3 regions of the Streptomyces sp. NBC_01013 genome follow, and region 3 is predicted to be linked to each of the others. Evidence: riboswitches for the same ligand, from Rfam matches in the RefSeq annotation. Region 3 holds a riboswitch; each other region holds the start of a gene.
The links. Region 3 has a riboswitch for S-adenosylmethionine ahead of OG538_RS03850 (hypothetical protein). Riboswitches for the same ligand answer to the same signal wherever they lie in the genome.

Region 1 (3,270 bases), 480 kb from region 3:
TTGGCGCGTTCGGCGGTGCGGGCGAAGTGCGCGAACGAGCTGAACTCGACGTGACTTCCGGCCGCGGGATCGCTCCACACGGTGGTGTTGTTGACGCCTGGGAAGTGGGCGGCGAGATGGATCTGCTTGCTCGGCTTGCCGGTGTCGCGGCCGGCGCCAGTGCTGGTGCTCATGTCGGTGGTCCCTCCGGCTCAGACGGTTGCGTAGCGGTTGGCGGGGCGGGCGAGTCCGAGCAGCCCGCGCAAGGTGTCGGCTTCGTAGGCGGTCCGGAAGGCACCGCGGCGCTGCAGTTCGGGCACCAGCCGACGGGTGATCGCCGGGAGGTCGTGGCCGATCACGGCGGGGCGCAGCCGGAAACCGGAGAGCCCGGCCTCTTGCCAGTCCAGGAGCAGGTCCGCCAATTGCCCGGGGGTGCCGGTGAACACCTTCGCGTCGCTGGAGTAGGGGTGTCCCGCGAGGCCGTCGAGACGGTCGCGCCGGGCCGCCGCGGCCGCGGGGTCGTCGTCGAGGAAGACCACGAGGTCCCCGAAGACGTGGAGGGGGTCCGCCGCGCGTCCCGCCGCCGCCTGTTCGGCGCGTATCTCCTCGACGACGGTGCGGGCGTGGCCGGTGTCGTGCGGGGTGACGTATCCGATGTCCGTGGAACGGGCCACCAGCCGGAAGGGCACGCTCCGGTGCGCCAGCGCGCTCACGACCGGCTGCCCCTGCGGGGGCCGGGGTGTGATCGAGGGACCCTTGACGCTGAAGTGCCGCCCCGCGAAGTCGATGTAGTGCAGCTTGTCGCGGTCGATGAAGCGCCCCGTGGCCGCGTCGCGGATCTCCGCACCGTCCTCCCAGCTGTCCCACAGACGGCGCACCGCCTCGATGTAGTCTCCGGCTTCCTCGAAGAGTTCGGCGGTCAGCGCTTGCACGGCCGGGGTGTCCAGTTCGTCGACGCCGAAGCGCGGGAACGTACGGCGGCCGAAGTGGGCGGCTTCGTGCTGCCGGGCCGACACCTGGACGCGCACGCCTGCCCGGCCGGAGCTCACGTAGTCGAGGGTGGCGATCGCCTTGGAGAGGTGGAACGGCTCGGTGTGCGTGACGACCACGGTGGGGACGAGCCCGATGTGCCGGGTCAGCGGGGCCACCCGGGCGGCGATGAGCACCGCGTCGAGGCGCCCGCGCTCCTGGTCGGTACGGCCGTCGGGCTCGGTGGACAGCGAGGACTGGAGACCGAGCGCGTCCTCGATCGTCACGAAGTCGAGCAGACCCCGTTCGGCTTCGGTGACCGTGTCGGTCCAGTAGGCGGCGGTGAGCAGCTCGCCGGGCCGGGCCACCGGCTCACGCCAGGCGGCGGGGTGCCAGCCCGCGCCGTTGAGAGCGACGGCGAGGTGGAGGGAGGCGGGCAGGGGAGAGTGCGGGGATGACGATGCGGACACGAAAGGGTGCCTTCCTGATCGACCGTAGGTGGTCGCCGGGCCTCGTCGGGAGGTTCGGCGTCGCGGGTACGGGTCAGGAACAACAGAGCGCGCCGGCCACTCGCTGGAGGTCGATGTGGGGCCGGGAGTAGAGGTGGACGCGGCGCCGGGGGGCGAGCACCCTGACGAGCGGGCAGGACGTTCCTGGCATGACCCCCGCCTCCGCTCTTCCGGCTCGGCGGGGCCCGGAGGCCTCGCGCCTGCGGAACCCGGACGGGCCCCGCCTCGTCGTCATGCGGACCCCCGCGTGCGAGGGTTTCCGGTCAGCCCGACAGGACTTGACGCCGACGCATATCCACCGCGAACGCTACGCGCGACGGCCGCGCCGCGCAATGCCCCGTGGATCATGCTCCCGCTCGCCGCGCCGTGCTTCACGACGAGGCGGCTGCGCCGTCTGTTCCGCCCGGCGCCGCCTGTCACAGCACCCCGCCGACGACGCCCCGGCAGAAAAGCAACCCGCCTGCGCCCGCGCCATGGACCGACCGGAGGGGCTGCGGCGCCCCTGGGCTCCGGGTACGGCCCGGCCCGGGCGCGTACGGGATCACGCGCGTCCCGCGGCCTTCTGGCTCCGGCGGGAGACGGAGTCGACGACGACGGCCGCCAGCAGGACGGATCCCGTGATCATGAACTGGATCGCGTTGCTGACACCCATGATGTTCATCCCGGACTGGATCGACCCGATCACCAGGGCGCCCAGCAGGGCCGACCAGACCGAACCGCGCCCGCCGAACAGGCTCGTGCCGCCGATGACGGCGGCTGCGATGACGTTCATCAGCAGGTTGCCGCCTCCCGAGGTCTGGCTCGCCGACTGGATCTGCCCGGCGAGGAACAGGCCCCCGACCGCCGACATGGTGCCGGCGATCGAGAAGACGGTCATCCGGACGAACGGCACGCTGATGCCGGCGCGTCGCGCACCCTCGGAGTTGCCGCCGACCGCGAAGACCTTCCGGCCGTACGTGGTGCGACGGAGCACGAAGTCCAGAACCACCAGCACGATCAGGAAGATCAGGAGGGCCAGCGGGAGGCCCTGGTAGCGGTTGAGGATGTACGCGGTGACGAAGGCGATCGCGGCGATGACGACGGTACGCAGCACGATCTCGGCGATCGGTCGGGAGGGCACCCTGGCCGCCCTGCGACGCGCGGCGTCCAGGAGCGACGCCGTGAGGAAGAGCCCGACCCCGGCCGCCGCGGCCCCGTAGGCGGCGGCCTGACTGTGGTAGATGGTCGAGTAGAGCTCGGCCACGATGCTGTCGCCCGGGATGTTGACCGTGCCGCTGGACCCGAGCACCTGAAGCATCAATCCGTTCCAGGCGAGGTTGCCCGCAAGGGTGACCACGAAGGCGGGCACGCCGACCTTCGCGAAGAAGAAGCCCTGGATGAGGCCGACCGCCGCTCCGCCCAGGAGGGCGACCAGGAGCGCCAGCCATTCGTTCATGCCGTTCATGACGTTGAGAACGGCGAAGATCGCGGCGCACAGACCGCTCACGGATCCGACGGACAGGTCGATCTCGCCGAGGAGCAGCACGAAGACGATGCCGATGGCGATCATGCCGGTGCCGACGATCTGCTGGCTGAGGTCGGAGAGGTTCTGGGCCGAGAGGAACGTGCTGTTCAGGCTGCCGAACACCGTCCAGATGATGATCACGGCGATGACGACGGGCAGGGAGCCGAGTTCCCCGCTGCGCATCTTGCGCCAGAACTCCCTGGCGTAGCCGCGGATACCCTCCTCGCGCACGAGCAGGCGGGTGTCGATGGCGGGCATGGCGTCGTGTGCGGGCTCCTGGACATCGTCGCTTTCGGGTTCCCGGCTCAT
Region 2 (3,270 bases), 2.8 Mb from region 3:
CCCGGCCCGGCAGGGGCCGCCCGCCCGCTTTCTCAGCTGGTGGCGAGGCCCGCGGCGCGGAAGGCGTCCAGGCTCGGGCGGATCGTGGCGCTCGCCTGCGAGGTCGCGGCCACCGCGTCGAGCGTCTTGAGGCCGTCACCGGTGTTCAGGATGACGGTGGTGAGCGCCGGGTCGAGCAGACCGGCGTCGATCAGCTTCTTCGTCACGCCCACGGTCACCCCGCCCGCCGTCTCGGCGAAGATGCCCTCGGTGCGGGCCAGCAGCTTGATCGCGTCGACGACCTGCTCGTCGTTGACGTCCTCGACGGCACCACCGGTGCGGCGGGCGATGTCCAGGACGTACGGGCCGTCGGCCGGGTTGCCGATCGCCAGGGACTTGGCGATGGTGTTCGGTTTCTGCGGCCGCACGACGTCGTGTCCGGCCTTGAAGGCGACGGAGACCGGGGAGCAGCCCTCGGCCTGGGCGCCGAAGATCTTGTACGGCTTGTCCTCGACCAGGCCCAGCTTGATCAGCTCCTGGAGACCCTTGTCGATCTTCGTGAGCTGCGAGCCGGACGCGATCGGGATGACGAGCTGATCGGGCAGCTGCCAGCCGAGCTGCTCGCAGATCTCGTACGCGAGGGTCTTGGAGCCCTCGCCGTAGTACGGGCGCAGGTTGACGTTGACGAAGCCCCAGCCCTCGCCCAGCGGGTCGCCGATGAGCTCGGAGCAGAAGCGGTTGACGTCGTCGTAGTTGCCCTCGATGCCGACCAGTTCACCGCCGTACACCGCGGCCATGACGACCTTGCCCTGCTCCAGGTCGTGCGGGATGAACACGCACGAGCGCAGACCGGCGCGGGCGGCGGCGGCGCCCACGGCGCCGGCGAGGTTGCCGGTGGAGGAGCAGGACAGGGTGGTGAACCCGAAGGCGCGGGCGGCCTCGACGGCGATCGCGACGACGCGGTCCTTGAAGGAGTGCGTCGGGTTGCCGGAGTCGTCCTTGACGTACAGACCGCCGGTGACGCCCAGCTCGCGGGCGAGGTTGTCGGCCTTGACCAGCTTGGTGAAGCCGGGGTTGATGTTGGGCTTGTCCGCGACATCGGAGGGGACCGGCAGCAGCGGCGCGTAGCGCCAGATGTTGTTGGGTCCGGCCTCGATGCGCTTCTTCAGCTCGTCCGGGGAGCCGCTCGGCAGGTCGTACGCCACTTCGAGCGGCCCGAAACAGGACGCGCAGGCGAAAAGGGGGCCGAGTGCGAATCGCTCTCCGCATTCGCGGCAGGAAAGCGCCGCGGCGGGACCGAGATCCACGGAAACTTCGGTGTGTGCTGCAACAGTCTCAACAGCCATGATGGCGAGGCCCTTTCTCCTCATCTTCCTCGCGACGCATTTCGTCACGAGACGGAATTGGCACCTTCCCCACCTGACCTCGCGGTCGGCGGGAGGGTTGCCGGGACTTCAACGGGCCGTTCCCTCTGTCCCTCTGGATGAGCGCTGTGGCACTGGACCATGGATCCAGGCGTTTATCGGCGGACGGACCCCGGCATGCGACGGCCATCTGCGTTGTTCAAGACTGTAACCGAAGCATCGGACTGTTGAGATAGTCGTCCGAACCGCGAGATGGATCACATACAGGGAGTATCGACCGTGCTGGAAGAGGTCGAACGCTGGCTGACCGGGCGTTCCTGGTCAGCCGCCGACCGTCCGCTGGACCGTCTGCTGGATGCCAGGAACGACACGCACGGGCCGAGCGTGAGTGTCGTGCTGCCCGCGCTGAACGAGGCGGAGACGGTCGGGGACATCGTCACGACGATCCGGCGCGAGCTCATGGAGAAGGTCCGGCTGGTCGACGAGCTCGTGGTGATCGACTCCGGCTCGACGGACGCCACCACGGAGGTCGCCCGCCGGGCGGGCGCCCGGGTGGTCCACCGGGACGCCATCCTGCCCCGCATACCGGCGGTCCCCGGCAAGGGCGAGGTGCTGTGGCGGTCACTCCTGGTGACCGGCGGCGACATCGTCTGCTTCATCGACGCGGACCTGAAGGACTTCTCGGCGGACTTCGTCTCCGGCATCGTCGGCCCGCTGCTGACCGATCCCTCGGTGCAGTTCGTCAAGGCGATGTACGACCGGCCGTTCGGTGACACCACCGGTCAGGGCGGCCGGGTCACCGAAATGGTGGCACGCCCGCTGCTCAATCTGCACTGGCCCCAGCTGGCCGGCTTCGTGCAGCCCCTGGGCGGCGAGTACGCCGTGCGCCGCTCGCTGCTGGAGCGGCTGCCCTTCCCGGTCGGTTACGGAGTGGAACTGGGCCTGCTCGTCGACTCCCTGCACACGGTCGGCCTGGACGCGCTCGCGCAGGTCGACGTCGGCGTCAGGAAGCACCGCCACCAGGACGGCCAGGCGCTCGGCCGGATGGCCGCCGCCATCTACCGGACCGCCCAACTCCGCCTCTCCCGGGGCCATCTGGTCCGCCCCGCGCTGACCCAGTTCGAGCGCGGCGAGCACGGCTTCGTCCCGCACACGTACCCGGTGGACACCGAGGAACGGCCGCCGATGCTGGAGATCGAGGAGTACGTTTCACGGCGCGCGGCGTGACTTCGCACGTTTGGGCGGTTCGCGATCGGGCTAGATTCCGCAACATGGTCTCCGAGCACGCCCCTCAGCCCGCTGCCCAGGTACTCGTCGCGTCCAACCGCGGCCCGGTCTCGTACGCGCTGCACGAGGACGGCACCCTCGATGCGAAACGGGGCGGGGGCGGACTCGTCTCCGGCCTGAGCGCCGTGGACGACAAGATGTGGGTGTGCGCCGCCCTCGGGGACGGCGACCGGGAGGCGGTGCGGCGCGGGGTCGGCGAGCCGGGCGTCCGGATGCTCGACATCGACGCGGACGTGCACGCCGACGCGTACAACGGCATCGCCAACTCGGTGCTCTGGTTCGTCCACCACCTGCTCTACCAGACCCCCGTCGAGCCCGTCTTCGACGCGGAGTTCCGCCGGCAGTGGGCCTCCTTCGAGACGTACAACCGGGCCTTCGCCGCTGCGCTGGCCGAGGAGGCGGGCGAGGGCGCGGCGGTCCTCGTGCAGGACTACCACCTGGCCCTGGTGCCCGGCATGCTCCGTGAGCTCCGCCCCGACCTGCGGATCGGCCACTTCTCGCACACCCCGTGGGCGCCCGTCGACTACTTCCGGCTGCTGCCCGACGACATCGCCGAACAGCTGCTGCACGGCATTCTGGGCGCCGATCGGGCGGCGTTCCTGACCCGCCGCTGGGCGGACGCCTTCATCGGCTGCTGCGC
Region 3 (3,270 bases):
GGCCGCCTCACGAGGCCGTCGACGGGGACGGCGAGCTGGAGATCGGGCAGCCGGTCGAGCAGGACCTCGATGCCGGTCCTGGCGATGATCTCGGCGATCTCCTGGGCGGGGAAGGGACAGCGGTACTCGCCGTGGCTGAAGGCGAGATGGGCCCCGTTGCCGCCCTGGGCGGGCGCTCCGCCGCCGGACATGCTCTGCCGGATCAGGGGGTCGGTGTTGGCCGCGCCGAGTCCGAGCAGCAGCATGTCCCCGGCCTTGATCCGCTGTCCCCCGAGCTGGGTGTCCCGTACAGCCCAGCGTCCGGCGAGGATCTGGGTGGGTGTGTCCTCCCAGAGCACCTCGTTCATGGCCTCGCCGATGCTGCGCCGCCCGCGGGCCATGGAGTCGGCGAACGCGTCCTCCGTGAGCATCAGACGCAGGGAGTTGCTGACCCAGTCGGCCGTGGTGAGGTGCCCGGCGGCCGTGATGGCCATCAGGTCGAGCATGTACTCCTCGTCGGTGAACGCCTCGGGGAAGGCGAGCATGCGGGAGGTCACGTCGTCGCCCGGTGCGGCCCGTTTGGCGGCCACCAGCCGGGCCATGTGTTCCCCGAAGCGCAGATGGGCGGTCTGCGCGTCCGGCCCGCCGTCGGCGAGGTCCTTCAACACCTGGGCGATGGCGGCACCTTCGTCGTCGGGGAACCCGACGAGCCGGGCGAGGACGAGGACGGGGAGGGGCTCACAGAAGTCGGCGACGAGGTCGGCCGTGCCACGGCTGCACACGTCGTCGACCAGCCGGTCGGCCAACTGCTCGCAGTGAGTGCGGATCTGATGCGGGTCGGTGCCTTCGAGGGCCGGCCCCACCATCCGGACGTGCCTCCGGTGTTCCTCCCCCGCGCTGAAGTAGATGGACGGCATGGGGCGCCCCACCATCGGCAGCAGCGGCCAGTCGTCGGGGATGTGGGGCCACTGGTTCCACAGGCCGACATCGCGCGGGAACAGCTCTCCGTCGCTGGTGACTTGATGGAGCTCGCGGTACCCGATGACCAGCCAGGCGGGGAACCCGCCCGGGAGTTCGACGGGGACGACCGGCCCGTGGTCACGCCGCATCGCGCGGTAGACGGTCTGCGGTTCGGTCTGGAAGCCCGATCCGCCGAGCGGCACGGCCCCGGCGTGAGCCGGACAGCCCGGGGGCGGAGGAGGAGAGGGTGGCGCGGGCTCTGTGGAAGAAGGGCGCGTCATGAGTCCTGACTCCTGTGGCGACAGCTGCACGCGTCAAGATCATTCGATCAACGCAACTTCACTATAAGGATTTTGTGTGACGCCGGAACGGTCAACAGCGATCAATCCCGCACCATGAACGGAACAACGGATTGACATCTCAGCACAATTGATGAGCATCGCGATGTTCCGCACGAGCCCCCCGGACGTGCCGCGACAGGGCGAGCAGGACGGTCCGGGTTATGCCGGAGTGGCGCGCCCACCGCTACGGGCACCCTCGCAGAGGCCCCCGCCCTCCAACCCGACATTGACCAGCCCGGCAGTGCCGCGGGTCCCGTCGCCGTCGCCGTACTCGAGCTTCAGCGCATGCCAGCGCGCCAGCCAGTACACCCGGCCGCGGTGAGCGGCGAGGGTCTCCCGCAGCGCACCGGGGGCGTGCGTCCAGACCTCGGGGAGGTCACCCGCATAGTCGAAGGCGGGACGCAGTTCGACCCATCCGTCGTCGCGGACGTCCCCGGAGGTGAGCAGGATCTCGACGGCCTGCCCAGGCTCCTGGCGGCACTTCTTGGCATGGATCCAGTGCACGCGATGCCCTGCCGCATAGCGTGAGCAGTCATCGCTGCGCACGGAGTCGTTCTGGGTGAGATGACGCAGCATGGTGAGGTTCGCCTTCCGGGGTGAGGACCCCGTGCACCCTGCACCGCGGTCCGCTGTTCCCCGTGCCCTTCGCACGGGGCAGGTCGTCACCCGGAGCACCCGCAGCGGAGCGGGGTGCCGTCCAGCAAGCCGGGGCTGTGCACTGGAACTCATGACCCGTACAAGACTCTAACGCACGCGAACCGCCCGGCCCGACGGGTGGTCAGGAGCGGGCGACGCCCACCTCACGGACACCGCTCGCCCCCGAACCACCCACCGACCGTCACGAAGCGTTGCCACTCACCCGGTGACGAGGCCCGGGTCGCTGGTGCCGGCTTGGCCGGTCTCGACGTGTCCGGCGAAGCGCCGCAGGAACGTGGCGTCCACGTCGGAGACGACGGTGACGTCGTACCAGCTCTTGCTTCCCCGCAGGTCAAGCACGTGCTTCACGGTCGCGCCCGCACGGACGGCGAAGGTCTGGACCCCTCCCCCGTACCCCACAGCACTGCGCACGGTCAGCCGCACGGTCCCGGAACCCCCGTTGACAAGGGTGAGTTCGAGCCCTCCTCCGGCCGCGACATGACGCGCCGTCACCTCGGGCCCCGCCACCTTCCCGGCCGCCCGGAAGGTGCGCAGGAAGCCGTTGGGGCCGTGGACGGTGAGGTCGGTCACCCCTTTGGAATAGGTGGTGTTCCAGCTGTCCGCGAGGGACTTGCAGGCCTCGGTGGTGTAGGTCCAGGGCCCGTCGGTGCGGTTCGCGGAGGTCACCAGGAAGTGCGCGCCGGCAGCGGCGCCACCGCTGAAGGTGAGGCGGTACTTGCCGGTGGACGTATCCGCTGCACCGTCGACGAAGGGCGCGTAGCGCAGGGGCCGGGTCGGCCGGGCCCCCTTCTCCTGTCTGGGCACGCTGCCGGCGGCGGGTGGCACGGGGACGTAGTCGGGGTGCCGGAGGCGGTCCGGAGGCTCGTAGGCGTCGGTCGACGGCAGCGACGCGGCGGAGGTGTCCGTACGACGGAAGTCGAAGGCGGAGGTGAGGTCGCCGCAGACGGCGCGCCGCCAGGGCGAGATGTTGGGCTCGCGCACGCCGAAGCGCTGTTCCATGAACCGGATGACGGAGGTGTGGTCGAAGACCTCGGAGCACGCGTACCCACCGGTGCTCCAGGGGGAGACGACGAGCATGGGCACCCGCTGGCCGAGCCCGTACGGCCCGGCGGCGTACCGGAGGTCGCCGGGGAAGTAGTCGGCGGAGGTGTCGACGGTGGACAGTCCCTGCGCGGGCCCCGACGGAACGAAGGGCGGCACGACGTGATCGAAGAACCCGTCGTTCTCGTCGTAGGTGATGAAGAGGGCGGTCCGGCCCCAGACCTCGGGATCGGCGGTCAGTGCGTCCAGGACCTGCGAGATGTACCAGGCACCGTAGTTGGCCGGCCAGTTG

Region 1: it holds a riboswitch for S-adenosylmethionine, as region 3 does, so the genes downstream of both, OG538_RS01785 (putative leader peptide) here and OG538_RS03850 (hypothetical protein) in region 3, are expected to answer to the same signal.
Region 2: it holds a riboswitch for S-adenosylmethionine, as region 3 does, so the genes downstream of both, thrC (threonine synthase) here and OG538_RS03850 (hypothetical protein) in region 3, are expected to answer to the same signal.

What each region holds. Positions count from the first base shown of each region.
Region 1 is NZ_CP108687.1:415,134-418,403, forward strand. It holds gene OG538_RS01775 (NtaA/DmoA family FMN-dependent monooxygenase) at 1-173, opposite strand, end outside; gene OG538_RS01780 (LLM class flavin-dependent oxidoreductase) at 192-1,418, opposite strand; gene OG538_RS01785 (putative leader peptide) at 1,492-1,608, opposite strand; SAM riboswitch class IV at 1,649-1,755, opposite strand; gene OG538_RS01790 (sugar ABC transporter permease) at 1,999-3,270, opposite strand; gene OG538_RS01795 (ATP-binding cassette domain-containing protein) at 3,267-3,270, opposite strand, start outside.
Region 2 is NZ_CP108687.1:3,714,544-3,717,813, forward strand. It holds gene thrC (threonine synthase) at 33-1,325, opposite strand; SAM riboswitch class I at 1,343-1,469, opposite strand; gene OG538_RS15935 (glucosyl-3-phosphoglycerate synthase) at 1,623-2,570, shown strand; gene OG538_RS15940 (trehalose-6-phosphate synthase) at 2,615-3,270, shown strand, end outside.
Region 3 is NZ_CP108687.1:897,620-900,889, forward strand. It holds gene OG538_RS03845 (cytochrome P450) at 1-1,220, opposite strand, end outside; gene OG538_RS03850 (hypothetical protein) at 1,440-1,856, opposite strand; SAM riboswitch class IV at 1,904-2,013, opposite strand; gene OG538_RS03855 (phosphocholine-specific phospholipase C) at 2,136-3,270, opposite strand, start outside.